Regions from separate parts of the Kitasatospora sp. NPDC057015 genome, predicted to be linked through region 3. Evidence: riboswitches for the same ligand, from Rfam matches in the RefSeq annotation. Region 3 holds a riboswitch; each other region holds the start of a gene.
What was found. A riboswitch is a leader RNA that binds a small molecule or an ion and turns the genes downstream of it on or off. The one in region 3 is predicted to bind cobalamin.
Positions count from the first base shown of each region.

Region 1 (7,502 bases), on a different contig from region 3:
CGTACGCATCAGACATGGGTCGAGCGTACGGAGAGCGGCGGCGGTTCGCCCGGTGAGCGGCCCGGACGGCGGCACCGGCGGTGCTCGCGGGTGCCCCGGCGCGCGGCGAGGGCGGGCCGGGGCGCGGGTCGGGGGCTAGGGCCGGACGGGAATGGACGCGGCGCCGGCCGTGTTGGGAGCGGATGAAAACGACAACCGTTTCCCGGGTGGGTCGACCGGACCCGCCCGCCACCGCTCCACGGAAGGGGAGACCATGGCCCGCAGCGAGCTGCGCCCCGTCGTCCGACTCCGCTCCACGGCCGGCACCGGCTTCACGTACGTGACCCGCAAGAACCGCCGCAACGACCCCGACCGGATGACCCTGCGCAAGTACGACCCGGTGGCGCACCGCCACGTGGCGTTCCGCGAGGAGCGCTGACGCCGGGCCCGGACCGGTCCGGGATGAACGGCGGGCGACGCCACCGCACGGGTGGCGCCGCCCGCCGTTCGCGTTCGGGGCGAGCCCCGGCCGGCCGGGAGCAACCCGGGCGATCGGCGGCAGGCGCAGCCGGTGGACGCAGGGGCGGGCGGGGGCCCGCTCAGCGCGGGGGCGGCACCGAGACGACCATGGTCAGCCGCACGGGCGCGTCGCCCTCGTTGCGGTAGCCGTGCGGCTGGGAGGCGTCGAAGGAGGCGGTGCTGCCCGCCGGCACCCGGTGGTCGCGGTCACCGTGGGAGAGGGTCAGCTCACCGGTCTCCACCCGGACGATCTCGACCGTCCCCGCGGGGTGCGCCTCGGAGCCGTAGCCCTCGCCGGGTTCGAGGTGCCAGGCCCAGAGTTCGAGCGGCCCCGGGGCCTCCACGCCGCTCAGCAGCGTGCCGCTGCCGCCCTGCGGGCCGGTCCAGAGCGGGACGGCCTGGTCGGGCGTGACGATCCGCACCGCGGCGCTCTCGTCGTAGTCCAGCAGCCGGGCGACCGAGACCCCGAGCGCGTCGGCCAGCCGCACCACCGTGGCGACGCTGGGATTGGTCCTGACCTGCTCGATCTGCACGATCATCCCGCGACTGACGCCGGCCCGGGCGGCCAGCGCGTCGAGGGTGTGGCCGCGTTCGGCGCGCAGCCGCTTGAGGTTCCGGGCGAGCGCCTGGGAGACGAGATCGGGATCCGGCACGAGATAGTCCAATAAATTGATTCGGCTGGTTCATTCTGCTGTACTACGCTGCGATCCGGACAGGCGTCCGGTCGAATGTACTGCGGAGGCCATCGTGCTGTCCCCCACCACCCCCGCGGCCAGACCGCGGTGAGCGCCCTGCTCGCCCTCACCGCCAGCCTGCTCTGGGGCCTGGCCGACTTCGGCGGCGGCGCCCTGACCAGGAGACTTCCCGCCCTCGCGGTGGTGGTCGCCTCACAGCTGACCGCCGCCGTCGTCCTGGTGGCGGCCGTCCTCGCCACCGGCGGGATCGGCGACGCCACGCCGATGCTCTGGTACGCCGTCGCCGCCGGGGTGATCGGGCCGTTCGCCATGCTGGCCTTCTACCGGGCGCTGGCAATGGGGCCGATGGGGGTGGTGTCACCGCTGGCCACCGTCGGGGTGGCCGTCCCGGTCGGGGTCGGACTCGCACTGGGCGAGCGGCCCGGCCTCGGGCAGGCCGCCGGGATCGCGGTCGCGCTGGCCGGGGTCGTGCTGGCCGCCGGCCCGCAGCGGGGCGGGCCGGCGGCCGGGCCCCGGGTCCTGCTGCTCACCCTGGGCGCCGCGTTCGGCTTCGGCGCCGTGATGGCCCTGGTCGCGCAGGCCTCCGCCGGCGGCGGCCTGCTCCTGACCCTCTGCGTCCAGCGGCTGTGCAACATCGCGGTCGGCGGCGCCGCCCTGGCCCTGACCCTGCGGCGGACCGGCACCGGCACCGGTCTCGGCCGGGAGCTGCGGGGGCGGCTGCCCGCCCTCACCGCCGTGGGCCTGGCCGACGTGGCGGCGAACGGCGCCTACGCGACGGCCTCGCACAGCGGGTCGGCGGCCGCGGCGGCCGTGCTGGCCTCGCTCTACCCCGTCGTCACCGCGCTGATGGCACGCGGTGTGCTCGACGAGCGGCTGCGCCGGATACAGGTGCTCGGTGCGGGCCTGGCGGTGGCCGGGACCCTGCTGCTCGCCGCCGCCTGAACCACCGGTCCGCCCGGCCGGGCAAACCCGCTCACGGCGCGGCGGCCCAGCGCTGCTCCACCCTGCCCAGCCGCCAGTAGGCGACGGCCGCCGCCCAGACCACCACGAAGAGCCCGACGATCACATAGCCCACGTTGTCGAGCGAGAGGCCGGCGATCCAGCCGCTGACCGGATCGGTCAGGTCCAGCTTCTCGTGCAGCACGCTGACCAGCTCGATCGTGCCGATGATGAAGGCGACCGCGATCGACAGCCCGGTGATGGTCAGGTTGTAGTACACCTTGCGCACCGGGTTGGAGAAGGCCCACTGGTAGGCGAAGTTCATGAAGGTCCCGTCCAGCGTGTCGAACAGGCTCATCCCCGCCGCGAACAGCAGCGGCAGGCAGACGATCGCGTACCAGGGCAGCCCGGCGGCCGCGCCGCTGCCCGCCATCACCATCAGGGTCACCTCGGTCGCCGTGTCGAAGCCGAGCCCGAGCACCATCCCGACCGGGAACATCTGCCCGGGCCGGGTGATCGAACGGGTGGCCCGGTTCAGCACCCGGTTGAACAGGCCGCGGGAGTTCAGGTGCCCCTCCAGCTCCGCCTCGTCGAACCGACCGGCCCGCATCGCCCGGAAGACCCGCAGGATGCCGAACAGCGCCGCCAGGTTCAGCGCGCCGATCAGGTACAGGAAGGCCCCCGAGGCACTGGTGCCCAGCACGCCGAGCCACTGGTGGGCCGTCGAGTCCTCGTCCATCAGGGTGTTCGCCAGCTGCGCGCCGCCCGCCACCAGCGCCGCCATCAGGACGACCATGGAGGAGTGGCCCAGGGCGAACCAGAAGCCCACCGACACCGGCCGCCGGCCGTCCGCCATCAGCTTGCGGGTGGTGTTGTCGATCACGGCGATGTGGTCCGCGTCGAAGGCGTGGCGCATCCCCAGCGTGTACGCGGTGATGCCCAGGCCGACCCCGAAGACCTGGGTGCCGACCGCGTACTCGTGCGGTGCCACCAGGAAGAAGAGCGTCCCGAACGCCGCCACGTGCATCGCCAGGATCACCGCCATCAGCCCGGCCGTGCGGACGGTGTCCTCGCGCCGCCAGCGGAAGGCCGGCAGGGCGGGGGCGGTGGGCGGCGCGGCCGGGGCGGCACCGATTTCGGGCAGGGTCATGCGGTCACGCTCCAGCACCTCGTGGATCACTTCGTGAGATGCCGTGGCCGGTCTCCTGGCTGACGGGTCGAACGCTCCCGCGCCGGCCTTCCCGGACGCCTGGACGTCCAGTGACCACCCGCCCCGGTCAGGGGGCGGGACATGGCGCGGATGCTTCCCGATCACAGTGGCGAGGGCCGCTCCGGTCTGGGACCTCTGAAGGTCCGTCACCGGTCTTCCCGAACACCACGGCGGGCCACACCGTACGGGGCGTCAGGTCGTCCATGCAAGGCTGCGCACCTGCGCAGGTGTTCAGGATCACACCCCGTGGGCTGCGAGAATGGCCCGCATGCATCTCGTACCGGCCGAGCGCGCGGACCACCGGACCATCGACGGCCACCGGGTCTGCGAGGCCATCGCGGCGATCGGCGACCCCGCCCGGGTGCGCGCCCGGGCCGAACGCTTCGCCCTGCTCGCCGACCCGGGACGCCTCGCCCTGCTGCTCGCCCTGCACCGGGCCGGCCCGCTCGCCGTCAGCGACCTCGCGGTCGCCACCGGCATGCGCGACCCGGCCGTCTCCCAGGCGCTGCGGCTGCTGCGCACCGCCGCCGTGGTGGCCGGCGACAGGGACGGCCGGGTGGTGCGCTACCGGATCGTCGACGAGGACCTCGGCCCGCTGCTGGCCCACTGCGCGGCGGACGACCATGCCGAGCCGCAGCCGCACGAGGTGACCGCCCCCGCGTGACCGCCCGCGCCGGGTGACGGCCGGTCAGACCCGCTGGCAGCTCGGGCACCAGAAGAGGTTGCGGGCCGCGTGCTCCTCGGTGCGGACGGCCGTGCCGCAGACCAGGCAGGGCATCGCCGCACGGCGGTAGACGTAGACCTCGCCGCCGTGGTCGTCGACCCGCGGCGGGCGGTTCATCGCCTCGGGGGTGTGCTCGGGGCGGACGGTGTCGATCCGGCCCGCGTCCACCCCCTCCTGCATCAGGGTGACCAGGTCGGCCCAGATGGCGTCCCACTGCGCACGCGTCAGGTCGCGGCCGGCCCGGTGCGGGCTGATGCCGAGCCGGAAGAGCACCTCGGCGCGGTAGACGTTGCCGACGCCCGCCAGCACCTTCTGGTCCATCAGCAGGGCCGCGACCGTCGTCCGGCTGGCGGAGATCCGCCGCCAGGCCAGCACCGGGTCGGCGTCCGCGCGCAGCGGGTCCGGCCCCAGCCGGGCGGCGACGGCCGCCTTCTCGCCCGGGGTGAGCAGCTCGCAGGTGGTGGGGCCGCGCAGGTCGGCGTACGCGTCGTCGTTCTCCAGCCGCAGCCGCACCAGGCCGACCGCCCGCGGGGCCGGGCCCTCGCCGAAGGTGAAGCCGCCGTACAGGCCGAGGTGGACGTGCAGCCAGGCGCCCTCCTCGAACCCGAGGAAGAGGTGCTTGCCGGTGGCCTCGGCCGAGACGAGTGCCTGGCCGTCGATCAGCTCGGCGCCGTCGGCGAAGCGCCCCTGCGGGCTGGAGACCCGGACGGGGCGGTCGCCGAAGGCCTGGAAGTTCTGGGCGGCCAGGCGGTGGATGATGTGGCCTTCGGGCACGGAACGGCTCCCCCGGTGGATCAGCAGGACGGGTCCATCATCCCAGCCGGCACTGACAGCCCGGTGTGGCGGCGATCGGCGGGCGGCGGCGGGAAGGCCCTGGTCAGCGTACGGGGCGCCCGAGCAGGCGGGCCAGGATGACCTGGTCCAGGGCGGCGGCGGTGGCGCCGACGTCCAGTTGGGAGTTGTCGATGATCGGCAGCCCGGAGTTGTACCAGCCGGCCATCCGGCCGTGGATCCGGGCGACCTCCTCGTCGCTGAGGCGCCGATTGCCGCTGCGGCGGGCGTTGCGGGCGAGGACGGAGTCCAGCCCGGGGAGCAGCACCACCGGGATCATGCCGGGGCCGATGTGGCGCTTCCAGCCGCCGAGACCGATCGCCGGGCGGTCCGGGAACACCGCGTCGTCGATGATGCAGGAGATGCCGTTGGCGAGGTAGTTGCGGCAGGCGAAGCCGCAGGTGCGGCGGGCCAGCCGGTACTGGGCCTCGGAGGCGTTGTTCCAGCCGGACTGCGGGTTGGCGAAGCCGGACTGCACCCACTCCCGGACGTCGTCCAGGCTGATGTGCGCGGTCGGGGAGGGGCGGCGTTCGGCCCAGTGCCGCGCGACGGTGGTCTTGCCGGCGCCGGCCGGGCCGATCAGCAGGACGGCGATCGGGCCGGTGGGAGCGTGCGGCTGCGGATGCGCGGGCAGCTGGACCGGTGCCCCGGACGGCAGCAGGAAGTGCCCCGTGGCGCCGGCCGGCGCCGGTGGGCCGGCCGGGCCGGGGGCGCTCCGTGCACGCAGCGCCGGGTCACCGTAGGGGTGCCGGGGTGCGGGGTGGCCGCCGGGCGGGCCGGCCGCGGTCGGCGCCGCGAAGAGCGGCCCGGCGCCGCGCGCGGGTGCGGCGGCCGGGGGCACGAGCGGAGCTGGCGCCGGTGCGGGCTGCGGGCCGGGGCCGACGGCAGCGACGGACTGCGGGCCGGCTGCGGGCTGCGGTGCGCCGAGCGGTCCGGCCGCCGGTACGGGCCCGGTCTGCGGGGCCGGTGCGGTGGGTGTCGCCGGCGGGGTCACCGGCCGTGGAGGCAGCTGTCCTCCCCCTGGGTACTGCGTCACGGTCACCTCCCGACACCGTCTTCGACGGGGACACTACACGCCGGCCCGGCGGCGGGCACAGTCCGCCACCGGGCCGTTGATCTTGCTTCAGCGTGTGGTGAGCTGCTCCGCGAGGGCGCGCAGGGCCAGTTCGTACGAGCCGAGGCCGAAGCCCGCGATGGTCCCGGAGGCCACCGCGGCGATCACCGAGGTGTGCCGGAACTCCTCGCGCGCGTACGGGTTGGAGATGTGCACCTCGATGAGCGGCGCCGTCCGCTGGGCGGCGGCGTCGCGGATCGCGTACGAGTAGTGGGTGAACGCCCCGGGGTTGATCACCACCGGGGTCCGCTCGTCGGCGGCCCAGTGCAGCCACTCGATCATCTGCTGCTCGGAGTTGGTCTCCTTGACCTCGACCTCGAAGCCCAGCTCCTTGCCGAGCACGGCGCAGCGCTCGACCAGCCCGGCGTACGAGGTGGCGCCGTAGACGTCGGGCTCGCGGCTGCCGAGGCGGCCGAGGTTGGGCCCGTTGAGCACCAGCACGCGGCTCACGCGGAGACCTCCGCGTAGGCGGCGACCAGCAGCGACGGGTCGGGGCCCTCCAGTACGGAGGTCCTGGCCAGGCCGTCGAGGACGATGAAGCGCAGCAGGTCGCCGCGCGACTTCTTGTCGATCTTCATGGCGTCCAGCAGCTTGGGCCAGGCGTCACCGCGGTAGGTGAGCGGCAGGCCGACCGAGGCGAGCACGGTGCGGTGCCGGTCGGCGGTCTCGTCGTCGAGGCGCCCGGCGAGCCGGCCGAGTTCGGCGGCGAAGACCATGCCGACCGAGACGGCCGCGCCGTGCCGCCACTTGTAGCGCTCGTTGCGCTCGATGGCGTGCGCGAGGGTGTGCCCGTAGTTGAGGATCTCGCGGCGCCCGGCCTCCTTGAGGTCGCCGGAGACCACGTCGGCCTTGACCTGGATGGCCCGCTGGATGAGCTCCAGGGTGTGCGGGCCGGCCGGGCTCTTGGCGCCCTCGGGGTCGGCCTCGACCAGGTCGAGGATCACCGGGTCGGCGATGAAGCCGGCCTTGATGACCTCGGCGAGACCGGAGACGTAGTCGTGCCTGGGCACCGTCTCCAGGGTGTCCAGGTCGGCGAGCACACCGGCCGGCGGGTGGAACGCGCCGACCATGTTCTTGCCCTCGGCGATGTTGATGCCGGTCTTGCCGCCGACGGCCGCGTCGACCATGCCGAGCAGGGTGGTGGGCATGGAGACCCAGCGCACCCCGCGCAGCCAGGTCGCGGCGACGAAGCCGGCCAGGTCGGTGGTGGCGCCGCCGCCGAGGCCGACGATCACGTCGCTGCGGGTGAAGCCGGTCTGGCCGAGCACCGACCAGCAGTACGCGGCGACCTCGGCGCTCTTGGCCTCCTCGGCGTTGGGCACCTGGAGGGCGATCGCCTCGTAGCCCTCGGCCGCGAGGTCCTCGCGGATCGCCTCGCCGGTGGCCTCCAGGGCCTCCGGGTGGATGATCGCGACCCGACGCGCCTGGGTCCCGATCAGCCGGCCCAGCTCGCCGAGCAGCTGGCGGCCGATCAGCACGTCGTACGGGTCG
Region 1 covers NZ_JBHUSG010000018.1:111,520-119,021, reverse strand. Annotated here, with positions in the region: gene ACFTWP_RS19230 (M24 family metallopeptidase) at 1-16, opposite strand, end outside; gene rpmG (50S ribosomal protein L33) at 254-418, shown strand; gene ACFTWP_RS19220 (helix-turn-helix domain-containing protein) at 579-1,163, opposite strand; gene ACFTWP_RS19215 (EamA family transporter) at 1,281-2,135, shown strand; gene ACFTWP_RS19210 (HoxN/HupN/NixA family nickel/cobalt transporter) at 2,167-3,282, opposite strand; cobalamin riboswitch at 3,310-3,527, opposite strand; gene ACFTWP_RS19205 (ArsR/SmtB family transcription factor) at 3,611-4,006, shown strand; gene ACFTWP_RS19200 (Fpg/Nei family DNA glycosylase) at 4,031-4,840, opposite strand; gene ACFTWP_RS19195 (AAA family ATPase) at 4,944-5,933, opposite strand; gene aroQ (type II 3-dehydroquinate dehydratase) at 6,021-6,461, opposite strand; gene aroB (3-dehydroquinate synthase) at 6,458-7,502, opposite strand, start outside.
Region 1: another riboswitch for cobalamin. It lies ahead of ACFTWP_RS19210 (HoxN/HupN/NixA family nickel/cobalt transporter); the one in region 3 lies ahead of ACFTWP_RS16170 (ribonucleoside-diphosphate reductase subunit alpha).

Region 2 (7,502 bases), on a different contig from region 3:
CAGGCCGGCGCCGTAGGTGCCCGGGCGGGAGCCGAACACCCGGACGGTGGCCTTGCGCTCGTCGCCGTGCACGGCCAGGTCGGCCTGCACGTGGGCGCGGACGAAGTTCTCCTCGTCCGTCTCCTCCTGGCGGGCGGCCAGTCGCACCGCGTCGTCCAGCAGGTTGACCACGTGCGGGAACGCGTCGCGGAAGAAGCCGGAGATGCGCAGCGTCACGTCGATCCGCGGGCGGCCGAGCTCGGCCGGGCTGATCGCCTCCAGGCCGTTCACCCGGCGCGACGCGTCGTCCCAGACCGGGCGGACGCCGAGCAGCGCGAAGGCCTCGGCGATGTCGTCGCCGGCGGTGCGCATCGCGCTGGTGCCCCAGAGCGAGAGGCCCACCGACGACGGGTAGGCGCCGTCGTTGTCGGCCCGGTAGCGCTCCACCAGCGAGTCGGCCAGCGCCTGGCCGGTCTCCCAGGCGAGCCGGCTGGGCACCGCCTTCGGGTCCACCGAGTAGAAGTTGCGGCCGGTGGGCAGCACGTTGACCAGTCCGCGCAGCGGCGAGCCGGACGGGCCGGCCTTGACGAAGCCGCCGCCGAGCGCGTGCAGCACGGCGTCCAACTCGTCGGTGGTGGCGGCGAGCCGCGGCACCAGCTGGCGGGCGCCGAAGTCCAGCACCTCGGCCACGGCCGGCGGCAGACCGGCCGCGACCTTCTCGACCGCCTCCGGAGCCCAGTCCTCGGCCTCCATCGCCTCGACCAGCTCGCGGGCCTTCGCCTCGGCGGCGTCGGCCGCGCCGAGCGTGGGCGCGGACTCGTCCAGGCCGAGCGCCTCGCGCAGGCCGGGCAGCGCGGCCACGCCGCCCCAGATCTGCCGGGCCCGCAGGATGGCGAGCACGATGTTGACCCGGTCGACGCCGACCGGGGCCTGGCCCAGCACGTGCAGGCCGTCCCGGATCTGGGCGTCCTTCACCTCGCAGAGCCAGCCGTCCACGTGCAGCAGGAAGTCGTCGAAGCCGTCGTCCTCCGGCCGCTCGGCGAGCCCGAGGTCGTGGTCGAGGCGGGCGGCCTGGATCAGCGTCCAGATCTGGGCCCGGACGGCCGGCAGCTTCGCCGGGTCCATCGCGGCGATGTTGGCGTGCTCGTCGAGCAGCTGCTCCAGCCGCGCGATGTCGCCGTAGCTCTCGGCCCGGGCCATCGGCGGCACCAGGTGGTCGACCAGGGTGGCGTGCGCCCGGCGCTTGGCCTGGGTGCCCTCGCCCGGGTCGTTCACCAGGAAGGGGTAGACCAGCGGCAGGTCGCCGAGCGCCGCGTCCGGTCCGCACTCCGCGGACAGCGCGGCGGTCTTGCCGGGCAGCCACTCCAGGTTGCCGTGCTTGCCGAGGTGGACGACCGCGTCGGCGCCGAAGCCGCCGTCCTCCTGGGCGGCCGCGATCCAGCGGTAGGCGGCCAGGTAGTGGTGCGAGGGCGGCAGGTCGGGGTCGTGGTAGATCGCCACCGGGTTCTCGCCGAAGCCGCGCGGCGGCTGGATCAGCACCAGCAGGTTCCCGGCCCGCAGGGCGGCGAGCACGATGTCGCCGTCCGGGTTGACGCTGCGGTCCACGTACAGCTCGCCGGGCGCCGGCCCCCAGTGCCGCTCGACCTCCTCGCGCAGGCCCGCGGGCAGCTCGGCGTACCAGCGGCGGTAGTCGGCGGCCGGGATCCGCACCGGGTTGCGGGCGAGCTGGTCCTCGGTCAGCCAGTCCTGGTCGTAGCCGCCGGCCGCGATCAGGGCGTGGATCAGCGCGTCGCCCTCGTGGGTGTCGTTCAGCGCAGATCGCCCGCCCGCCTCCGGGCCGTCGGGCCGGGGCGCCAGGCCCGGCAGCGCGTCCGGCCCGTCCAGCGGCCCGAGGTCCATGCCCTCCGCACGCAGCCGGGTCAGCAGGCGCACCGCGCTGGCCGGGGTGTCCAGGCCGACGGCGTTGCCCACCCGGGCGTGCTTGGTCGGGTACGCGGAGAGCACCAGGGCGAGCCGCCGCTCGGCGGCCGGGATGTACCGCAGCCGGGCGTGCCGTACCGCGATGCCGGCGACCCGGGCGGCCCGCTCGGGGTCGGCCGCGTAGACGGTCAGGCCGTCCTCGTCCAGCTCCTTGAAGGAGAACGGGACGGTGATCAGGCGGCCGTCGAACTCGGGGACGGCGACCTGGGTGGCGGTGTCCAGCGGGGAGAGGCCGTCGTCGCTGGCCTCCCAGGCGGCGCGCGACCAGGTCAGGCAGAGCGCCTGGAGGATCGGGCGGTCGAGGGCGGCCAGCGCGCCCGCGTCCCAGGCCTCCTCGTCGCCGCCGGCGGAGGCGTCGGCGGGGCGGGTGCCGCCGGCCGCGAGGACGGTGGTGATGATCGCGTCGGCCTGCGCCAGCTCGGCCAGCAGCTCGGGCTCGGCGCCGCGCAGCGAGGAGCAGTACAGCGGGCGCGGGCGGGCGCCCTTGTCCTCGATCGCCCGGCAGAGCGTCTCGACGAAGGCGGTGTTGCCGCTCATGTGGTGGGCGCGGTAGTAGAGCACCGCGATCACCGGGCCGTCGGCGTTCTCCGCCGTCGCGGTGCGCTCCAGCGGGCCCCACTCGGGCGCGGAGGCGGGGGCGGCGAAGCCGTGGCCGGTCAGCAGCACGGTGTCGGAGAGGAAGGCGCCGAGCTCGGCGAGGTTCGCCGGGCCGCCGTGCGCGAGGTAGGCGTGCGCCTCGGCGGCGATGCCGGCGGGAACGGTGGACAGCTCCATCAGCTGGGCGTCGGGGGCCTGCTCGCCGGTCAGCACGATCACCGGGCGGGGGCCGGCCAGCAGCGCGTCCAGGCCCTCCTGCCAGGCCCGGCGCCCGCCGAGCAGCCGGACGACCACCAGGTCGGTGCCCTCCACCAGCGCCGGGAGGTCCTCGGCGGTGAGGCGGGCCGGGTTGCCGAGGCGGTACCCGACCGGGCCCTCGCTCGCCCGGGCACTCAGCAGGTCGGTGTCGGAGGTCGACAGAAGCAGGATCATGCGAAGGCCCTCCCGGCCTCGATGGCGGGCAGGGGCATGAGCGTGGGCGTCAGCGCGGGCGTGCGCCCGGACGACGGCACGGGCGGGGGCACGGCGTCCGGCGCGGGCGTGAGCCCGGGCGCAGGCATGCGGCAGCGCATAGGTCGAGCCTTCCTCGGGGTCCGCGCCCCGTGGGGGACCCCCGGCCGGAGCGCGGGGGAATCGGGACGGCAGGAGTTCCTGGCTCCCACGGCCGATGAACCGTGGTCACAGTGGCGGGACCGCACCGGGTTTGCACCGGTTTCCTCCCCTTTGCGCCGTCTCTGGCGTGAGCGGACCCCGAAGGATCCGCCCGCGAGCATAGTAGGCGCTGAGGGTGATCCACGGGACAGAGTCCCCGGCCGGATCCTGGGTATGCTCGCCGCCATGTCACCCACACCCGACCCCGTCGCCCCGGGCCCCGGCGTGCCCGACCGGGCACGCGAGGACGCGTGCCCGGGGGCCCTTCGTCTACATACGGCCGACGACGGCGCGCTCGCCCGAGTCAGGCTGCCCGGCGGCCTGCTGACGAGCCGTCAGGTGCTCGCGCTGGCCGCCGCCGCCGAGGAGCTCGGGGACGGGCACCTGGAGACCACCTCGCGGGGGAACGTCCAACTGCGGGGCCTGCCCGAGGGCTGCGGGGCCGAGCTCGGCGGCCGGCTGCGCGCCGCCGGCCTGCTGCCCTCCGACCGGCACGAGCGGATACGCAACATCGTGGCCTCACCGCTCGCCGGGATCGACGGCAACGGGCATGCGGACGTGACCACTTGGGCCCGCGAGCTGGACGCCGCACTGTGCGCCGCCGAGTGGTCCACCGCCCTCTCCGGCCGGTTCCTGTTCGCCCTCGACGACGGCCGGGGCGACGTCGCCGGCCTCGACGCCGATGTGACATTGATCGCAACCCCCGCCGACCGGGCACTCCTGCGCCTCGGGCGTGCCACCACCGCCCTGCGCGTACCGGCGGTGCGCGCCGTCGCCGAGGCACTGCGCGCGGCTCAGGACTTCCTCACCCTGCTGCGGGAGACCGGCGCCCAGGCCTGGCGGATCCGCGAGGCCGACCCGGACGGCGCCCGGCTCACCCCGCCCGGCTCGCCCGCCGTCGCCCTGCCCGTCCTGTCCGGCGCGCTGCCGCAGGCGGGCCCGGTGGCCGGCCCGGACGGCCGCCACGGGCTCTCGGCGGGCCTGCCCTTCGGCCGCGCCGGCGTCGCGCAGTGGCGGCTGCTGGCGGAGGCCGCCGCCGACGGCGCAGGCGAACTGCGGGTGACCCCCTGGCGCGGTGCCGTCGTCCCGGGCCTCACCCCGGAGCTGGCGCGGACGTGGACCGGCCGGCTGACGGCCGCCGGCCTCGGCCTCGACCCGCACTCCCCGTGGGAACTCGCCATGGCCTGCACCGGGACCCCCGGCTGCGCCAAGTCCCTGGCGGACGTCCGCGGCGACGCGGCCCGCGCGCTGGCCGGCGCCGACCCGGCCGCCGGGCGGCTGCTGCCCGTGCACTGGTCGGGCTGCGAGCGGCGGTGCGGGCACCCGGCCGGCACGTGGGTGGACGCCCTCGCCACACCGGACGGGTACCGGGTGGCCGTCCGCCGCCCCGACGCCGCACCCACCTACCAAGCAACGACAACGCAACAGATGGCCGACGCAGTGGCCCGGGCCCGGAGGACCAAGTGATCGAGTACGAGAAGGACGGGGCGGCGATCTACCGCGAGTCCTTTGCCACCATCCGGGCCGAGGCCGACCTGGCGGGCCTGCCCGCCGACGTCTCGCAGGTCGCGGTGCGCATGATCCACGCCTGCGGCATGACCGACCTGGTCGAGGACCTGCTCTGGTCGCCCGGCGTGGTGGCCGACGCCCGCCGGGCGCTGCGCGCCGGCGCACCGATCCTCTGCGACGTGTCGATGGTCGCCAGCGGGGTGACCCGCAAGCGGCTGCCGGCCGACAACGAGGTGATCTGCACCCTCTCCGACCCGTCGGTGCCCGAGCTGGCGAGGAAGATGGGCAACACCCGCAGCGCCGCCGCCATGGAGCTGTGGCTGCCGCGGCTGGACGGCGCGGTGGTCGCCGTCGGCAACGCGCCGACCTCGCTCTTCCGGCTGCTGGAGCTGATCGAGGCGGGGGCGCCCCGCCCGGCCGCCGTGATCGGCGTGCCGGTCGGCTTCATCGGCGCCGCCGAGTCCAAGCAGGCCCTGGCCGAGCACCCCTCCCGGCTGGAGCACCTGGTGGTCCGCGGCCGGCGCGGCGGCAGTGCGATGGCCGCCGCCGCCGTCAACGCGATTGCGAGTGAGGAAGAATGACGGACGATCAGTCGACCACGGGTGGTCCCGGCCGGCTCTACGGCGTCGGGCTGGGGCCCGGCGACCCCTCGCTGGTCACCGTCCGCGCCGCCGAACTCATCGGCAAGGCCGACGTGGTGGCGTACCACAGCGCCCGGCACGGCCGCTCGATCGCCCGCTCCATCGCCGAGCAGTACCTGACGGAAGGTCAGATCGAGGAGAAGCTGGTCTACCCGCTGACCGTGGAGACCACCGACCACCCCGGCGGCTACCGCGGCGCGATCGACGAGTTCTACGAGGAGGCCGCCGCCCGGCTGGCCGCCCACCTGGACGCCGGCCGCGACGTGGTGGTGCTCGCCGAGGGCGACCCGCTCTTCTACGGCTCCTACCAGCACATGCACAAGCGCCTGGCGCACCGCTACCCGACCGAGGTGGTGCCCGGCGTGACCTCGGTCAGTGCCGCCGCCGCCCGGCTCGGACGCCCGCTGGTGGAGGCCGAGGAGGTGCTGACCATCCTGCCCGGCACCCTGCCGGAGGAGGAGCTGGCGGCCCGGCTGGCGTCCACCGACTCGGCCGTGATCATGAAGCTCGGCCGGACCTTCCCCACCGTGCGCCGCGCGCTGGAACGGGCCGGCCGGCTGGACGACGCCCAGTACGTCGAGCGCGCCACCATGGCCGCCGAGCGGACGGCCCCGCTCGCCGAGGTCGACCCGGACACCGTCCCGTACTTCTCGGTGGCCGTGCTGCCGAGCCGGATCGACCGGCCCGTCCCCGCGCCCGTGCCCGGCGAGGGGGAGGTGGTGGTGGTCGGCACCGGCCCCGCCGGGCCGCTCTGGCTCACCCCGGAGGCCCGCGGCGCCCTCGCCGCCGCCACCGACCTGGTCGGCTACACCACCTACCTGGACCGCGTGCCGGTCCGGGCCGGCCAGCAGCGGCACGGCTCCGACAACAAGGTGGAGGCCGAGCGGGCCGAGTTCGCCCTCGACCTGGCCCGGCGCGGCCACAAGGTGGCCGTGGTCTCCTCCGGCGACCCCGGCGTCTTCGCGATGGCCACCGCCGTCCTGGAGGCCGCCGGCGCCGACCCGTACCGCTCGGTGCCCGTCCGGGTGCTGCCCGGCATGACCGCCGCGCACGCCGCCGCCTCCCGGGTCGGCGCGCCGCTCGGGCACGACTACGCGGTGGTCTCGCTCTCCGACCGGCTCAAGCCCTGGGCGGCCATCGCCCGCCGGCTGCGGGCCGCCGCCGAGGCGGACCTGGTGCTGGCGCTCTACAACCCCGGCTCGAAGAGCCGCACCACGCAGGTCGGCCTGGCCCGCGACCTGCTGCTCGAACACCGCGACCCGCAGACCCCGGTGGTCATGGCCCGGGACGTGGGCGGCCCCACCGAGCGGGTGCGCGTCGTCCGGCTGGCCGACCTGGACCCGGCCGAGGTCGACATGCGGACCCTGCTGCTGATCGGCTCCTCGCAGACCCGGATCGTCGAACGCGACAACGGCACCGAGGTCGTCTGGACCCCGCGCCGCTACCCGGAGGACTGACCGCGACGGCGCGCACCGGCCCCCCGCGTCGCCCCCGGGGGCCGGGGCGCGCCGCGTGCAGGCGAGCGATCAGAGCGTGCAGCCGCCGGTGGTACCGCCGGCGGGCGGCTGGGGCACCGTCCGGTCGGAGGGCGGGGCCGTACCGCGCTCCGTCCACGCCACCAGATCAGCAGCCCCCCTGCCCGGCCGCCCGGCGCCCGCCCGACGGGCCTCTCGACGCGCCGGGCGGGGCCCATGTCACCGCGGGTGCGGGCCGGCCGTCACCGCGGGTCCGGACCGTCGACCGCGGGCAGGCCCAGGTGGCCGCGCAGGGTCTGCGCCGTGTACGCGGTGCGGAACAGCCCGCGCCGCCGGAGCTCGGGGATCAGGCCGTCCACCACCGCGTCCAGGTCCTCGGCGAGTACGGCGGGCCGCAGGCGGAACCCGTCGGCGCCGCCGTCCCGGAACCACTCCTCCAGGTGGTCCGCCAGGCCGACCGGGGTGCCGGCGAAGACGGCGGCGTCGCTGCTGAACGGCTCGCCGTCGAGGGCGTCGAGGTCGGCCAGCCGCTCCCGGGCGGCCGCCTCGGTGTCGGCCAGCACCACGTTGAGGTCGGCGAACAGCCGGTAGGGCTGCTCGGAGCGGCCGAACTCCTTGCGCAGTCGCTCCACTTCACCGCGAATGGCCAGCAGCCCGGCGGTGTCGAACG
Region 2 covers NZ_JBHUSG010000022.1:84,033-91,534, reverse strand. Annotated here, with positions in the region: gene cobN (cobaltochelatase subunit CobN) at 1-2,988, opposite strand, end outside; cobalamin riboswitch at 3,179-3,304, opposite strand; gene cobG (precorrin-3B synthase) at 3,394-4,674, shown strand; gene ACFTWP_RS21575 (precorrin-8X methylmutase) at 4,671-5,297, shown strand; gene ACFTWP_RS21570 (precorrin-2 C(20)-methyltransferase) at 5,294-6,814, shown strand; gene ACFTWP_RS21565 (LLM class flavin-dependent oxidoreductase) at 7,075-7,502, opposite strand, start outside.
Region 2: another riboswitch for cobalamin. It lies ahead of cobN (cobaltochelatase subunit CobN); the one in region 3 lies ahead of ACFTWP_RS16170 (ribonucleoside-diphosphate reductase subunit alpha).

Region 3 (7,502 bases):
GTACTACGCGGGCTGGGGCGACGGCTTCGACACCGCGGGCGTCCGCCGGATCTACGACGCCGGCGCGCTGCCGTACATGGCGTGGGAGCCGCACTCCCCCTCCATGGCGGCGATCGCCGCCGGCGCGACGGACGACTACGTCAAGGACGTGGCCAAGGCCGCCGCCAAGCTCAACCTGCCCATCGCCATCAGCATCGCGCACGAGATGAACGGCGACTGGTACCCCTGGGGCCGACAGGCCAGCAGCGCCGAGGAGTTCGTCGCGGCCTGGCGCCACGTCCACGACCTCTTCGACCGGGCCGGCGCGACCAACGTGATCTGGGTCTGGAGCCCCAACATCACCGACCCCGCCCCCAACACCCGGCTGGCGCCGTACTACCCCGGCGACACCTACGTGGACTGGGCCGGCATGACCGGCTACTTCACCCTCACCGGGCCGAAGACCTTCGAGACGCTGTACGGGCCGACGATGGCCGAGATCCGTACGTTCAGCCAGAAGCCCTTCTTCATCAGCGAGACCGCCTCCCAGCAGGGCAACCGCCAGCGCGCCGACGTCAACCAGCTCTTCTCCGGGCTGGAGGCGCACGAGGACGTCGTCGGCTTCGTCTGGTTCAACATCGTGAAACGCGCGGACTGGCGGATCGAGGCCGTCCCGCCCTCGCTCGCGGAGTACAAGAAGCGCGCCTCCGACCCTCGCTACGGCTTCGACATCCGGAACCCATGATGCCCTCAGAGACCGACTCCTGGTTCACGCCGCAGACGCCGGCCCAGCCCCCGTACGAGGAGGAGCCGCAGGCCCGGTACGCCCGGCCCGCGGAGCACGACCACCGCCGGCCCCGGGCGGGCGCGGACGCTCCGGTCGCGCCCGGGTACGGCCGGGAGTCCGCCGACGCCGGCGTCTACCTCCCGGCCGATCCCGACCCGGCCCACCCCGGCCACCCGGACGGCCCGGCCGACCCGGCCGACCCGGCCGTGGCCGTGGCCGTGGCCGACCCCCGGCAGGCCGGAGAGGCGCCGCGGGCCCCGGAGGCCCGGGAGGCCCTGGAGGGCGACCGGCCGGCGCCGGGACGCCACGCCGGGCCGGGCCACCCCGACGCCGAGCGGCACCCCCGCGGCCGGCGGGGCGCCGCGCCGGACGGGGCCGCGGCAGCGGAGGCGTACGGCGAGGCGCAGGCGTACCCGCGCGAGCAGGCCCACCCGCGCGAGGACGAGCACCGCGAGGCGCGGTACGCGGGAGCGGAGGCGTACCCGCAGGAGGCCCGCCCGCACGAGGCGTACCCGCGCGAGGCCCGCCCGCACGAGGACGAGCACCCCGACGAGGAGCACGCCGGAGCCGACCGGCCCGTCGAGCCGGTCCGGTACGCGGGCGAGGGCGACCAGGCCGTGGCGCTGGCGCCGTACCGAATACCGCAGGTCCCGGCCACCGGCTGGGACCACGCCACCAGCCCCCGGCGGCGGTGGATCGGCCGCGGGCTGCTGTTCGGCGTGCTGGCCGTCCAGGCGGCGCTCTCGCTGCGCCTGCTGGGTGCCGCGCACCCCGACGAGGCGGTCGCCATGATCGTCGGCCGCCAGCAGCTGGACCACCTGCTCAACGGCGCCGCGGTGACCACCGACCTGGTCGGCCAGATCCCCGGATCGCCGTGGCTCTACCCGCCGCTGGCCGGGGCCGCCGCCAACGCCAGCGGCATCTTCGGCGCCCGGCTGCTCAGCCTGGTCTTCGCCCTGGTGGCGACCGCCCTGCTCTACTCGATCACCAACCGGCTCTTCAACGAGCGCGCGGCCATCTGCGGGGCCGGGGCGTACGCGGTGCTGCAGTCGACCGTGGTGGTCGGCTTCTACGCCGCCCCGGACGCGCTCGCCGTCCTGCTGGTCGCCGGCGCGACCTGGATCGTCGTACGGACCAGCCGCGCACCCGTCGCCCTCGTCCTGCTGGCGGCGCCGGTCGCGGCCCTCGCGGTCGCGGTGGAGTACGCCTCGGTGTTCGCGCTGCCCACCGTGGTCGCCCTGGCCCTGATCACGGCCTGGCCGTACCGGGGCCGCGGCCCCGCCGTGCTGCGGGCGGCCCTGCTGGCCGTGGGCACGGTCGCCGTGCTGCTGCCCTTCGGCCTCCTGTCCGACGTCGTCTCGTGGACGCCCGCGCGCGGCCAGGGCACCCAGGGGATCGGCTCGATCCTCACCGCCGCCGCGCAGTGGGGCGGTCTGTTCACGGTGCTCGCCGTGGCCGGCGGGGTGGCGTACGTCCGCCGCGAGCGGATGAACGAGTCGCCGGAGACCGATGCCGTCACCGCCTCGCGGCTCCGCCGGATCGCGCTGACCGTGGCCCTGTGCGGGACGGCGCTGCTGATCCCGGCCCTGCACGCCTACCTGCAGACCTCCGCGGTGATGTTCCGGCACATCGGCTTCGGGATGCTCTTCGCGGCCCCGCTGGCCGGCGTGGGCATCACCCGGCTGGTCGGCGCGCACTTCCGCAACCCCCAGCTGGGCATCCTGGTGTGGGTGGTGCTGCTGGCCCTGGGCCTGGAACAGGCCGCGCTGCGGTTCCAGAACGGGCCGGACTCCGGCCGGCTGCTCAGCGTCCTGCGGGTGCACGCCGATCCGAAGGGCCGCTACCTCACCGAGGTCGACGGGCTGCCGGAGTACTACCTGGGCGCCGTCACCAGGGCCGACCAGTGGGTCTCGGCCCGCAAGGGCACCGACTACGTGGATCCGGCCGGGGTCGCGCACCACGGGGACGAGGGCACCGTCGCCGCGATCCGGGACGGCTGGTTCAGTCTGGTCGTCCTCGACAGCACCGCGCCGGTGGCCACGGACCGGGCCGTCGCGGCCGCCCTGGGCAGCAGCGGGCGCTACCGGCTGATCGCCCAGTTCACCTCGCCGACGGGTGATTCCGATACGTACAAGGTGTTCCTGAGGCTCTGAGCGGGGTGGTGGCGGGTGTGCGCGTACGACACGCCCGCTACTACATATGGTGCCGCGATAGTCAGCCGCCACTAGATGTATGCTCACTCCTGCTGTCGAACGCAGGGGAACCCGGTGGAAGTCCGGGACTGCCCCGCAGCGGTGAGCGGGCTGCCCGAGCGGCCCCGCGAGTCCGATGACCTGCCGACGGCGTGCCACAGGGCTTCCCCGCAGTCGCCGTGCAGCACAGCAGTTTCGTCCGGGCCTCGCGGGTGGGCCGGGGGGTGGTTCGCGCGCGCCGTGAGGTGTTCCGCGCTGCGCTCCCCTGCGCCCATACGGCCCGGCAGCCCCCTCGCCGACCGCCGCCGCCAGGAGAGAAGCGCCTTGACCATCGCTGCCTCAGTCGCCCTGCCCGCCCAGGGTTCCAGCCCCGCCGTCCCGTCCGACCCGACGGTGTCCGACCCCGGTGGAGCGCTCCTGCGCCTCCTGACCGACCGCAGTGCCGACCTGCCCCAGGTCGACCCCGGCCACGTCGCCGCCGCCGCCCTGCGCGGCCGGCACGCCGGCTCCGACTTCGCGGAGCTGCGCGGGCTGGCCGTCGAGGCCGCCGCGTCGATGATCGCCGAGGACCCGCAGTACTCGAAGCTCGCGGCCCGGCTGCTCGCCCTGGAGATCCAGGACGAGGCCGTCGGCCAGGGCGCCGTGTCCTTCTCCGCCTCGATCGTCGTCGGCCATGCCGAGGGCCTGATCGGCGACACCACCGCCGCGTTCGTCGCCAAGCACGCGGACGAGCTGGACGCCCTGATCGACCAGCGGGGCGACGACCGCTTCGAGTACTTCGGCCTGCGCACCGTGCAGTCCCGCTACCTGCTGCGCCACCCGATCACCCGCAAGGTGATCGAGACCCCGCAGCACTTCCTGCTCCGCGTCGCCAGCGGCCTGGCGGTCGGCGACGACGGGCAGTCGGTGCGCGAGGTCTCGGAGCTGTACGCGCTGATGAGCGCGCTGTCCTACCTGCCGTCCTCGCCGACGCTCTTCAACTCCGGCACCAAGCACCCGCAGATGTCCAGCTGCTACCTGCTGGACTCGCCGCTGGACAACCTGGACTCGATCTACTCGCGCTACGCGCAGATCGCCCGGCTCTCCAAGCACGCCGGCGGCATCGGCCTGTCCTACAGCCGGATCCGGTCGCGCGGCTCGCTGATCCGCGGCACCAACGGCAAGTCCAACGGCATCGTGCCGTTCCTGCGCACCCTCGACTCCTCGGTGGCGGCCGTCAACCAGGGCGGCCGGCGCAAGGGCGCGGCCTGCGTCTACCTGGAGACCTGGCACGCGGACATCGAGGAGTTCCTGGAGCTCCGCGACAACACCGGCGAGGAGGCGCGGCGCACCCACAACCTGAACCTCGCCCACTGGATCCCGGACGAGTTCATGCGCCGCGTCAACGCGGGCACCGACTGGTCGCTGTTCTCCCCCGCCGACGTGCCCGAGCTGGTCGACCTGTGGGGTGCCGACTTCGACGCGGCGTACCTGAAGGCCGAGGCCGAGGGCAAGGCCCAGCGCACCATCCCCGCGCAGACGCTGTACGCCCGGATGATGCGGACCCTGGCGCAGACCGGCAACGGCTGGATGACCTTCAAGGACGCCTCCAACCGCGCCGCCAACCAGACCGCCGTCCCCGGCCGGACCGTCCACTCCTCGAACCTCTGCACGGAGATCCTGGAGGTCACGGACGACTCCGAGACCGCCGTCTGCAACCTCGGCTCGGTCAACCTGGGCGCCCACGTGGCCCCCGGCGCCTCCCCCGCCGATCTCGTGGGCGCGATGGACTGGGACCGGCTGGACTCGACCGTCCGCACCGCCGTCACCTTCCTCGACCGCGTGGTGGACATCAACTTCTACCCGACCCCCGAGGCCGGCGCCTCCAACTCCCGCTGGCGCCCGGTGGGCCTCGGCGTGATGGGCCTGCAGGACGTCTTCTTCCAGCTCCGGCTGGACTTCGACTCCGCCGAGGCCAAGCGGCTCTCCACGCTGATCGCCGAGCGGATCATGCTGGTCGCCTACGAGCGCTCCAGCGAGCTGGCCGAGCAGCTGGGCCGGCACGAGGCGTACGCGGAGACCCGCGCCGCCCGCGGCCAGCTGCACATCGACCACTTCGAGACGGCCCCGCACTGGGCGGAGCGCTGGGACGCGCTGCGCGCCCGGATCGCCACCACCGGCCTGCGCAACTCGCTGCTGCTGGCGATCGCGCCGACCGCGACCATCGCGTCGATCGCCGGCGTGTACGAGTGCATCGAGCCGCAGGTCTCCAACCTCTTCAAGCGCGAGACCCTCTCCGGCGAGTTCCTCCAGGTCAACCCGTACCTGGTCCGCGAGCTCAAGGAACTGGGCGTCTGGGACGCGCAGACCCGGGACGCGCTGCGCGAGGCCAACGGCTCGGTGCAGGAGCTCAACTGGCTGCCGGCCGAGGTCCGCTCGCTGTACCGGACGGCGTGGGAGCTCCCGCAGCGCGCGCTGATCGACCTGGCCGCCGCCCGGCAGCCGTACATCGACCAGAGCCAGTCGCTGAACCTCTTCATGGCCGCGCCCACCATCGGCAAGCTCAGCTCGATGTACGCGTACGCCTGGAAGGTCGGCCTGAAGACCACGTACTACCTGCGTTCGCGCCCGGCCACCCGGATCGCCCAGGCCGCCACCGGCACCGCCCGCGCGGCCGCCCCGGTGCCGGTCGCGGTCACCGCGCCGACGTCCACCCTCACCCCGGAGGAGGAGGCGGCGCTCGCCTGCTCCCTGGAGAACCCCGAGTCCTGCGAGGCCTGCCAGTGAGTTCCCCCACGCCCGAGACCGGCGTCGACGCGCCCGGCCGCGAGAAGATGCTGCTCGACCCGGGCTTCGAGCTGACGCTCCGCCCGATGCGCTACCCGTCGTTCTACGACCGCTACCGCGACGCGATCAAGAACACCTGGACCGTCGAGGAGGTGGACCTGCACTCCGACGTCGCCGACCTCGCCAAGCTCAGCGAGGGCGAGCGGCACATGATCGGCCGGCTGGTCGCCTTCTTCGCGACCGGTGACTCGATCGTCGCCAACAACGTGGTGCTGAGCCTCTACAAGCACATCAACTCGCCCGAGGCCCGGCTCTACCTGTCCCGGCAGCTGTTCGAGGAGGCCGTGCACGTCCAGTTCTACCTGACGCTGCTCGACACCTACCTGCCCGACCCGGACGACCGCGCGGCCGCCTTCGACGCGGTGGAGAACATCCCCTCCATCCACCAGAAGGCGCAGTTCTGCTTCAAGTACATGAACGCCGTCGACCACCTGGACTCGCTCCAGACCAAGGACGACCGGCGCGCGTTCCTGCTGAACCTGATCTGCTTCGCGGCCTGCGTCGAGGGCCTGTTCTTCTACGGCGCCTTCGCGTACGTGTACTGGTTCCGCAGCCGCGGCCTGCTGCACGGCCTGGCCACCGGCACCAACTGGGTGTTCCGGGACGAGTCCATGCACATGGACTTCGCGTTCTCCGTGGTGGACACCGTCCGCCAGGAGGAGCCGGACCTCTTCGACGACGAGATGGCCAAGCAGGTCACCGAGATGCTGGAGGAGGCCGTGGAGGCCGAGCTCCAGTTCGCCCGCGACCTCTGCGGCGAGGGCCTGCCCGGCATGAACACCGAGTCGATGCGGGAGTACCTGCAGGCCGTCGCCGACCAGCGGCTGGCGCGGCTCGGCATGCCGATCCGCTACGGCTCCAGCAACCCCTTCGGGTTCATGGAGCTGCAGAACGTCCAGGAGCTGACCAACTTCTTCGAGCGCCGGGTCTCCGCCTACCAGGTCGCCGTGGAGGGCACGGTCGCGTTCGACGACGACTTCTAGGAGTCGGCCGACGGCCGACGCCCTTCGACCGGGCGCGGGCCCGTCCGTCGAGGACGGCGGGCCGGCGCCCGGTGAGCGCCCCGGACGGCGGAAGGCCGTCCGGGGCGCTCGTCCCGAACGGGCCCGGAGCGGGCCGGCGGGAGCCGGCGCGGGCCCGGGAGGGCCGCTACCACCGTTCGGGGTTCGCCCGGACGTTCGAGGGTGTGATGATTGCGCTAATCTCCTCGAATGTCCCTCACAACCCCGGCCCCTGCCCCAGTGACAGCGGGCAGCGAGGCCGCGCCGGCCGCGCCGGCCGCCGGCGGCTCCGCGAAGCCGAGGCTCGGCTGGCTCGACGCACTGCGCGGATTCGCCGCCCTGGCCATCGTGGTGCAGCACTTCGTGCAGCTCGTCATGCCCGAGGTGTTCACCCGCACCGCCGAAAAACTCGACCTCGGCTCCTACGGCGTCTTCCTGTTCTTCCTGGTCAGCGGCTACATCGTGCCCGCGTCCCTGGAGCGCAAGGGCAGCGTGCGGGGGTTCTGGGTCAGCCGGCTGTTCCGGATCTACCCGCTCTGCGTGATCGTGGTCGGCGGCGGGGTGGTCGCCTGGAAGCTGGGCGCGTACACCGACGCCCTGCTGCCGGTCAGCTGGTTCTCGCAGGAGCACCCGGCGATCGCCGCGCTGGGCAACGCCACCATGCTGCACGACTTCCTCGGCGTGGGCGGCACGCTCTTCGTGATGTGGACCCTCTCC
Region 3 covers NZ_JBHUSG010000014.1:25,285-32,786, forward strand. Annotated here, with positions in the region: gene ACFTWP_RS16160 (glycoside hydrolase family 26 protein) at 1-724, shown strand, start outside; gene ACFTWP_RS16165 (glycosyltransferase family 39 protein) at 721-2,919, shown strand; cobalamin riboswitch at 2,961-3,122, shown strand; gene ACFTWP_RS16170 (ribonucleoside-diphosphate reductase subunit alpha) at 3,283-5,724, shown strand; gene ACFTWP_RS16175 (ribonucleotide-diphosphate reductase subunit beta) at 5,772-6,767, shown strand; gene ACFTWP_RS16180 (acyltransferase family protein) at 7,026-7,502, shown strand, end outside.

Region 4 (7,502 bases), on a different contig from region 3:
CCGCCCTGGCGTCCTCGGGGAGGAGCTCGCCGCGCTTGTCGACCTGCTCCAGCTCGCCGGCCCAGCGGGCGATCCGGACGGCGTCGACGAGCATCCGCCGGGCCAGCGGGGCCAGCTCGGCGGGTGCGGGAAAGCCTTCGGGTACGGGGACGCGCCCGCGACCGGGCGCCGGTGCGGGGCCACGGCGGCGGGGTGCGCCGGGAGTGCCCGGGCGCGCACCGTCGGGACGGTGGGCCGTACCGGGCAGACGGGTCACCGTCGCGCCGGTACCGATCGTCGGCGGGAGCGGGGCATCACGGTCGCGCGGGTTCCGAGACGTCACGCCGTGCAGTCTTCCCCGTGTACGGGCGTTCTGTCACATCGAGTTCGGCGAGTCTGTGGGGAGCCGGGGCGGGGAGGGCCGCAAGATCGGGCAACAGGCCCCAAACCGGGCCTGCGCAGGACATAAATGACGTGATCACGTCACCAAATAGGTGGTATGCCCACCTCTCGGGAGCCCCCGCAGGCCGCCCTCGGCCCGGTCCGAGGGGCATCCGCCGGCCTCGGGGGGCCCGGGAGCGCCGGGTGGCCCGGGCGCCGCCGCCCCCATCCGGCTCGGAGATCGGACCGCCCGGGGCCGCCCCGCTCGGATCGCCCCCGGGCCGCCCCGCTCAGAGCAGCGGGGTGAGGAAGCGCCGGAGGTTCTCCTCGTACCCGGCCGGATCGGCGTTCCACAGCGCCACGTGGTCGGCCCCCGGCACCGGCCGCAACGTGACCAGGTCCTCACGGCGCTGCGCCAGCCGGGCGGACGCCCGCCAGGGGGCGACGGTGTCGTCCGGGCTGTGCATCAGCAGCGTGGGCACCCGAAGGTCGGCGCCCTCGGCGAGCCGGGCGAAACCCGCCAGGTCGACGCCGGACCGCCCCTGCGCGGCCAGCGCGCCGAGCCCGGCCAGCGGGGAGCTGACCCCCGCGCGGGTCGCCTCGCGGCGCACCGTCTCGGACCAGTCCAGTACCGGCGAGTCGAGGATCAGACCGCTCACCGCGTGCGCCCAGGCGGACCGGGCAGCCGTCTGCAGCGCCATCGTGGCGCCCAGGGACCAGCCGTACAGGACGACCTTGCCCGCGCCGCTGTCCAGGGCCAGCCGGACGGCCGCCTCGACGTCGCGCCACTCGGTCTCGCCGAAGTGGCCGAGCCCGTCGGGCGAGGCCGGCGCGCCTTCGTCACCCCGGTACGTCACGGACAGGACGGGCAGGCGCAGCCGGTGCAGGACGGGGACGACCGGCAGGGTCTGCTGGCGGTCCGCACCCGGGCCGTGCACCAGCAGCACCCAGGTCCCGCGCATGCCGTCCAGGTACCAGGCCGGGAGCGGGCCGGACTCGCCGACCGCCCCGGTCTCCAGGAAGGGCAGGCCCAGCGCGGTGGTGGGGTCGCCGAGGTACACCCGGGGCGTCAGCCGCACGGTGGTGCCGACCTCCAGGGTGCCGCTGTCGGCGCGCTCCAGCACGCGGGTGACGCCCTGCTGGTCGACCCGCAGGACCTCGCCGACCACCGCGTGGCCGTCCACGCCCCACTCGACGGCGTAGCGGCCCGCACGGGCCGTCTCCGGAGTCCGGGTGAGGGTGAGGCGCCCGGCCGCCAGGCCGACCACGCGCACGGGCAGGGCGCCCGTCCCCCGGCCCGCACGGGGGTGCACCGACCGCTCCGAGACCCTGCGCCCGAGGGCCAGCACGGCGACGCCCGTACCGGCCACGGCGGCCGCCACGACTGCTGCGGTTCCCCATCGCATATCTCGCTCCCCGCTCTGCTGCTCCGCCGCGGACGGCCACCGCGCCGCGCGGCACGGTGGTGCGGTGCGCCGCGCGGTGGGCCGCGGCGCACCGTTGCATGACCGACACCAGTCCACGCGCCGACCGGGCGGGCGGCCACCGGTACGGGGCCGTCCGGGGCACGGGAGCGGGAGACCGGCCGGGGAGAGGGGCCCGGGAGAGGACGGCCGCGCGGGGGCAGAGGGAGGAGAGAGAAGGGAGAGGAAGGAGAGGAAGGAGGGGTGGGAAACGGACGGGGTCAGACCGGGATGTCGGTGGGCTGGCGCGACATCAGCTCCCAGAACCGCTCGCCGATCGGCCGGGTCTGCTGCGCCGGCTCCGGCTGGGCCGGGGCGGAGGAGCCCCAGCCGCCGGAGCCCCAGTGCGCCGTCACCTGGTACTCGTTCTGCAGGTCCGTCAGCACGGCGGCGAGGAGCTCCCGGGGCACCGGGACCATCCGCCCGACCGCCTTCACCTGCGCCTGCCAGCGCCCGTCGATGCAGCGCCGCAGGCGCTGGTCGAGCTCCTCCTCACGGCCGAGGACGGCCACCACGTCCCGCAGGGTCATCCCGAGCACCTGGGCCAGCTGGTAGGTCTGGTCCTCGTCACCGGTCCACCGGCCCGCGTCCTCGGCGAGGTCGTAGGCGCGCGGCGACAGGCCGATCCGGCGGGCCGCCTCCTCCCGGCCGAGCTCGCGGGCCACCCGGAAGTCGCGCAGGCAGGCGGGGCGGGCGCCCATCAGCTGGGCGGGCGGGCACCACAGGGCGCGGGCCAGTGCGACGAACTCCTCCTCGGAGGGCCGGATCTCCCCGGTCTCCCAGCCGATGACGTGGGCCGGCAGCAACCGGACCCCGTGCGCGGCCATGCCCTCCGCCACCTGCTGGGGAGTCAGGCCCAGCCCGGCGCGGTGCGCCCTGGCCGCCATGGGCGAGAAGGGCACCGGCGTGACTGAGGGCTTTCTGGGTCGCATGAGGAACGACCGTACGGGCCGGCCCGGGCCCACCCCAGTCGCCGAACGCACGAAGCGCAGCTCAGGGCCCCCTCGCGCGACTGGTGGATCGCACAGATCCTGACGGTTCGACGGGCGCGCTACTCGGAGGTAGTGACGGTTTCCTCCAAGACTCCTCCGCTACGCGGGTAGCGCGGCCCTGGCCTGCGCGCTCGTGCACCGGCGGACCCGCCGCGCGCGCCGCGCACGGGGACGGCGCGTGTGACCAAACCCTCGGTGGCCTTGGTTGACTCCCGGTTCCGCCGCGTGATGGGATCCTTCAGCCAAACGGAGGCATGCAGAGGAAGCCGGTGCGAGTCCGGCGCGGTCCCGCCACTGTCACCGGGGAGCACGCTCGAACGAATGGTCACGGCGGTCCGTCAGAAGCCCGCGGGAAGGCCCGAGGGTGTGTCCGACCCGGAAGCCAGGAGACTCTCGCCCCCGGTACGTCGATCCAGGGCGCGGACCCTGAGTGAGGACACGCACGCCATGCAGGCTGCCCGGGCCACCCACCGGCCACCGTCGAACCGAGCCCGCCGCCGCCCCGCCGCGTCGCCCCTGCCGTGCGCGGGCTGACCCGCGGCGCAGCCTTCGCCCTCGGCGCCGCCGCCGGCTACCTCGCCGACACCCGCTTCGCCGACCCCCGCCGCGGCCACCCGGTGGCCGCCTTCGGCAGCGCCGCCGGGCGCCTCGAAGGGCTGCTCTGGCGCGACCGGCGCGCGGCCGGCGCCGCGTACACCGCGCTCTGCGTGGGCACCGTCGCGGCCGGCGCCGTGCTGGCCGACCGCACCCTCGGACGCTCCCCGGCCGGCCGGGCCGCGCTGGCCGCCGCCGCGACCTGGACGGTGCTCGGCGGCACCTCGCTCACCCGGGAGGCCCGCACCATCGGTCGCTCGCTCTCGGCGGGCGACCTCACCGCCGCCCGTGAGCGGCTCCCCCACCTGTGCGGGCGCGATCCCAGCGGGCTGGACGGGCAGCAGATCGCCCGGGCGGTGGTGGAGTCGGTCGCCGAGAACACCGCCGACGCCGTGGTGAACGCCCTGGTCTGGGGTTCGCTGGCGGGCACCCCGGGCCTGCTGGCCTTCCGGGCCGTCAACACCCTCGACGCCATGGTCGGGCACCGCTCGCCGCGCTACGCCCGGTTCGGCTGGGCCTCGGCCCGGCTGGACGACGTGGCCGGCTGGCCCGGCGCCCGGCTCACCGCGCTGCTGGCGGTCTGCGCCGCACCGCAGCCGGCCACCGCCTGGCGGGTCTGGCACCGCGACGGCTCGGCCCACCCCAGCCCGAACGCCGGGCAGGCGGAGGCGGCCTTCGCCGGAGCGCTGGGCGTGCGGCTCGGCGGCACCCTGACCTACGGCGAGCGGGTCGAGCACCGGCCGGTGCTGGGCGCCGAACTGCCGCCCGTGTCGGCGGCGGACATCGAACGGGCCTGCCGGCTCTCCCGCCGGGTCGGGCTGCTCGCGCTCGGCGTCACCGCCGTCGGGCACGCCCTCCTGCACCGTGCGGGCCGGGGCCTCACACATCGACGGAAGGGTGGCCGCTCGTGAGCGGGGCACTGCTGGTCGCCGGAACGACCTCGGACGCCGGCAAGAGCGTGGTCACCTCCGGCATCTGCCGCTGGCTGGCCCGACAGGGCGTCAAGGTCGCGCCGTTCAAGGCGCAGAACATGTCGCTGAACTCCTTCGTCACCGCCGACGGCGCCGAGATCGGCCGCGCGCAGGCGATGCAGGCGCAGGCCGCCCGGGTCGAGCCGGAGGCGGCGATGAACCCGGTGCTGCTCAAGCCGGGAGCGGACGGCCGCAGCCAGGTCGTCCTGCTCGGGCGGGCCGTCGCGGAGGTCGGCGCGCTGGACTACCGCGAGCGCAAGCCCGTCCTGCTGGAGCGCTCCCTGGAGTGCCTGGCCGATCTGCGGCGCCGCTACGACGTGGTGGTCTGCGAGGGGGCGGGGTCGCCCGCCGAGATCAACCTGCGGGACCGCGACATCGCCAACATGGGCCTGGCCACCGCCGCCGCACTGCCCGTGGTGGTGGTGGGCGACATCGACCGGGGCGGGGTCTTCGCCGCCATGTACGGCACGCTGGCGCTGCTCTCGGCCGAGGACCAGCGGCACGTGGCCGGCTGGTTCGTGAACAAGTTCCGCGGCGACGCCCGGCTGCTGGAGCCCGGCCTGGAGATGCTGCACCGGCTGACCGGCCGTCCGGTGCTGGGCACCCTGCCGATGCTCAAGGGCCTGTGGCTGGACGCCGAGGACTCGCTGGACCTCTCCACCGTGGTCGACCGCGAGGACGCGCGCGGCCCGCTCGGGGCGGACGTGCTGCGGGTCGCCGTGGTGCGCTTCCCCCGGCTGTCCAACTTCACCGACGTGGACGCGCTGGCGCAGGAGCCGGGGGTGCTGGTCCGCTGGGCCACCCGGCCCGAGGAGCTGGCCGACGCCGACCTGGTGATCCTGCCCGGCACCCGGGCCACCGTCGCGGACCTGGCCTGGCTGCGCGAGCGCGGGCTGGAGCCGGCGCTGCGGGCGCGGGCCGCCGCCGGGCTGCCCGTGCTGGGCGTCTGCGGCGGCTACCAGATGCTGGCGAGCGAGATCGTGGACGAGGTGGAGTCGAAGGCCGGCGCCGTCGACGGGCTGGGGCTGCTGCCCGCGCGGGTGCGGTTCGGCGCCGAGAAGGTGCTCGCCCGGCCGACCGGCGAGGCCTTCGGGCAGCCGGTCGAGGGCTACGAGATCCACCACGGCGTGGTCGCCGTGGAGGGCGGCGAGCCGTTCGTCTCGGACGGCGCCGGGCGGGCCCTGGACGGCTGCCGGGTCGGCGCGGTGTGGGGCACCACCTGGCACGGCGTGCTGGAGAACGACGGGTTCCGCCGCGAACTGCTGCGCGAGGCGGCGAAGCTGGCCGGCCGGGCGTTCGTGCCCGCCCCGGACACCTCCTTCGCGGCGGCCCGCGAGTCGCGGCTGGACCGCCTCGGCGACCTGATCGAGGAGCACGCCGACACCGGCGCACTGTGGCGGATGATCGAGGACGGCGTCCCGGCGCAGGGGCTGCCCTTCGTGCCGCCGGGTGCGCCGTGAGGGGCCGGACGGGTACGGATGCCGCAGGACCAGCTAAGACTGACCGGCAATCGGGGGGCGGCGTCGCGGCGCCCGGGCAATCGCCTGGACAGCGTTGTCGTCAGTCGCCGCAGCTCCGCTGCCACTCCATCCTCCGCCTTGCCAGACTCGGCCCGAACCCCGCTCCTTCACCCACCCCCCGATTGCCGGTCAGTCTCAGGAGAGGGACACCCGATGAGTGACGTCCGATACCCGTTCACCGCGATCGTCGGCATGGCCGACCTGCGGCTCGGGCTGCTGCTCAACGCGGTCTCACCCGCCGTCGGCGGTGTGCTGGTCCGCGGCGAGAAGGGCACCGCGAAGTCGACCATGGTCCGCGCGCTGGCCGGCCTGCTGCCGTCGATCGACACGGTCGACGGCTGCCGCTTCGCCTGCGACCCCGTCGACCCGGACCCGCAGTGCCCGGACGGCCCGCACCCGGGCGCCGGCGCCGGCGCCCGGGCCGCCCAGCTGGTCGAGCTGCCGGTCGGCGTCACCGAGGACCGGATCGTCGGCTCGCTCGACCTGGAGCGGGCGCTGTCCGAGGGGGTCCGGGCCTACGAGCCGGGCCTGCTGGCCAGGGCCCACCGCGGGGTGCTCTACATCGACGAGGTCAACCTGCTCCAGGACCACGTGGTCGACCTGCTGCTGGACGCCGCCGCGATGGGCCGCTCGTACGTCGAGCGCGAGGGCGTCTCGGTGCGGCACGCGGCGCGGTTCCTGCTGGTCGGCACGATGAACCCGGAGGAGGGCGAGCTGCGGCCGCAGCTGCTGGACCGCTTCGGCCTCACCGTCGAGATCGCCGCCACCCGGGAGCCGCGCGAGCGCGCCGAGGTGGTCCGCCGCCGGCTCGCCTACGACGCGGACCCGGCGGGCTTCGCCGGCCGGTTCGCCGCCGAGGAGCGGGAGCTCGCCGAGCGCATCGGCGCCGCCCGCGCCCTGCTGCCCGAGGTCGAGCTGACCGACGTGGCGCTGCGCCAGATCACCGCCGTCTGCGCGGCCTTCGAGGTGGACGGGCTGCGCGCGGACATCGTGATGGCCCGTACCGCGGTGGCGCTGGCCGCCTGGTCGGGGCGCACCGAGGTGCTGGAGGAGGACGTCCGCAAGGCCGCCCAGCTGGCCCTGCCGCACCGCCGCCGGCGCAACCCGTTCGACGCTCCCGGCCTGGACGAGGAGAAGCTGGACCGGACCCTGGAGGAGCACGCCGAGCCGGACGAGCCCGAGGAGACCGGTGCCGAGGAGGCCTCCGAGGGCCGCGGCCCGGACGAGGAGCAGCCCGACCCGGACGGTGACGGCGGCGGCCCGGACGACGACGGCCCCGGGGACGGCGGCCCGGACGGCGGCCCCGGCGGCGCGCCCGACCCCGCCGGACCGACCGCACCCTCGGAGTTCGCCGCCACCGACGCGGCGCCCGCGCCGGACGCCCCCGAGGCGGACGTGCCCGCCCGGAACCCCCGCCCGGCCCGGGAGAACGCGCCGGTGGCCGCCGGCGAGCCGTACCGGACCAGGCTGTTCAAGGTGCCCGGCACCGGCAAGGGCGCCCAGGGGCGCCGCTCGCCCGCCGAGACGGACGGTGGGCACACCATCCGCGCCCGTCGCCCGGCCGGCCCGCTGACCCGGCTGCACCTCGCCGCCACCCTGCAG
Region 4 covers NZ_JBHUSG010000041.1:86,592-94,093, forward strand. Annotated here, with positions in the region: gene ACFTWP_RS30560 (hypothetical protein) at 1-94, opposite strand, end outside; gene ACFTWP_RS30565 (alpha/beta hydrolase family protein) at 651-1,766, opposite strand; gene ACFTWP_RS30570 (helix-turn-helix domain-containing protein) at 2,045-2,725, opposite strand; cobalamin riboswitch at 3,074-3,208, shown strand; gene ACFTWP_RS30575 (cobalamin biosynthesis protein) at 3,337-4,320, shown strand; gene ACFTWP_RS30580 (cobyric acid synthase) at 4,317-5,840, shown strand; gene ACFTWP_RS30585 (putative cobaltochelatase) at 6,054-7,502, shown strand, end outside.
Region 4: another riboswitch for cobalamin. It lies ahead of ACFTWP_RS30575 (cobalamin biosynthesis protein); the one in region 3 lies ahead of ACFTWP_RS16170 (ribonucleoside-diphosphate reductase subunit alpha).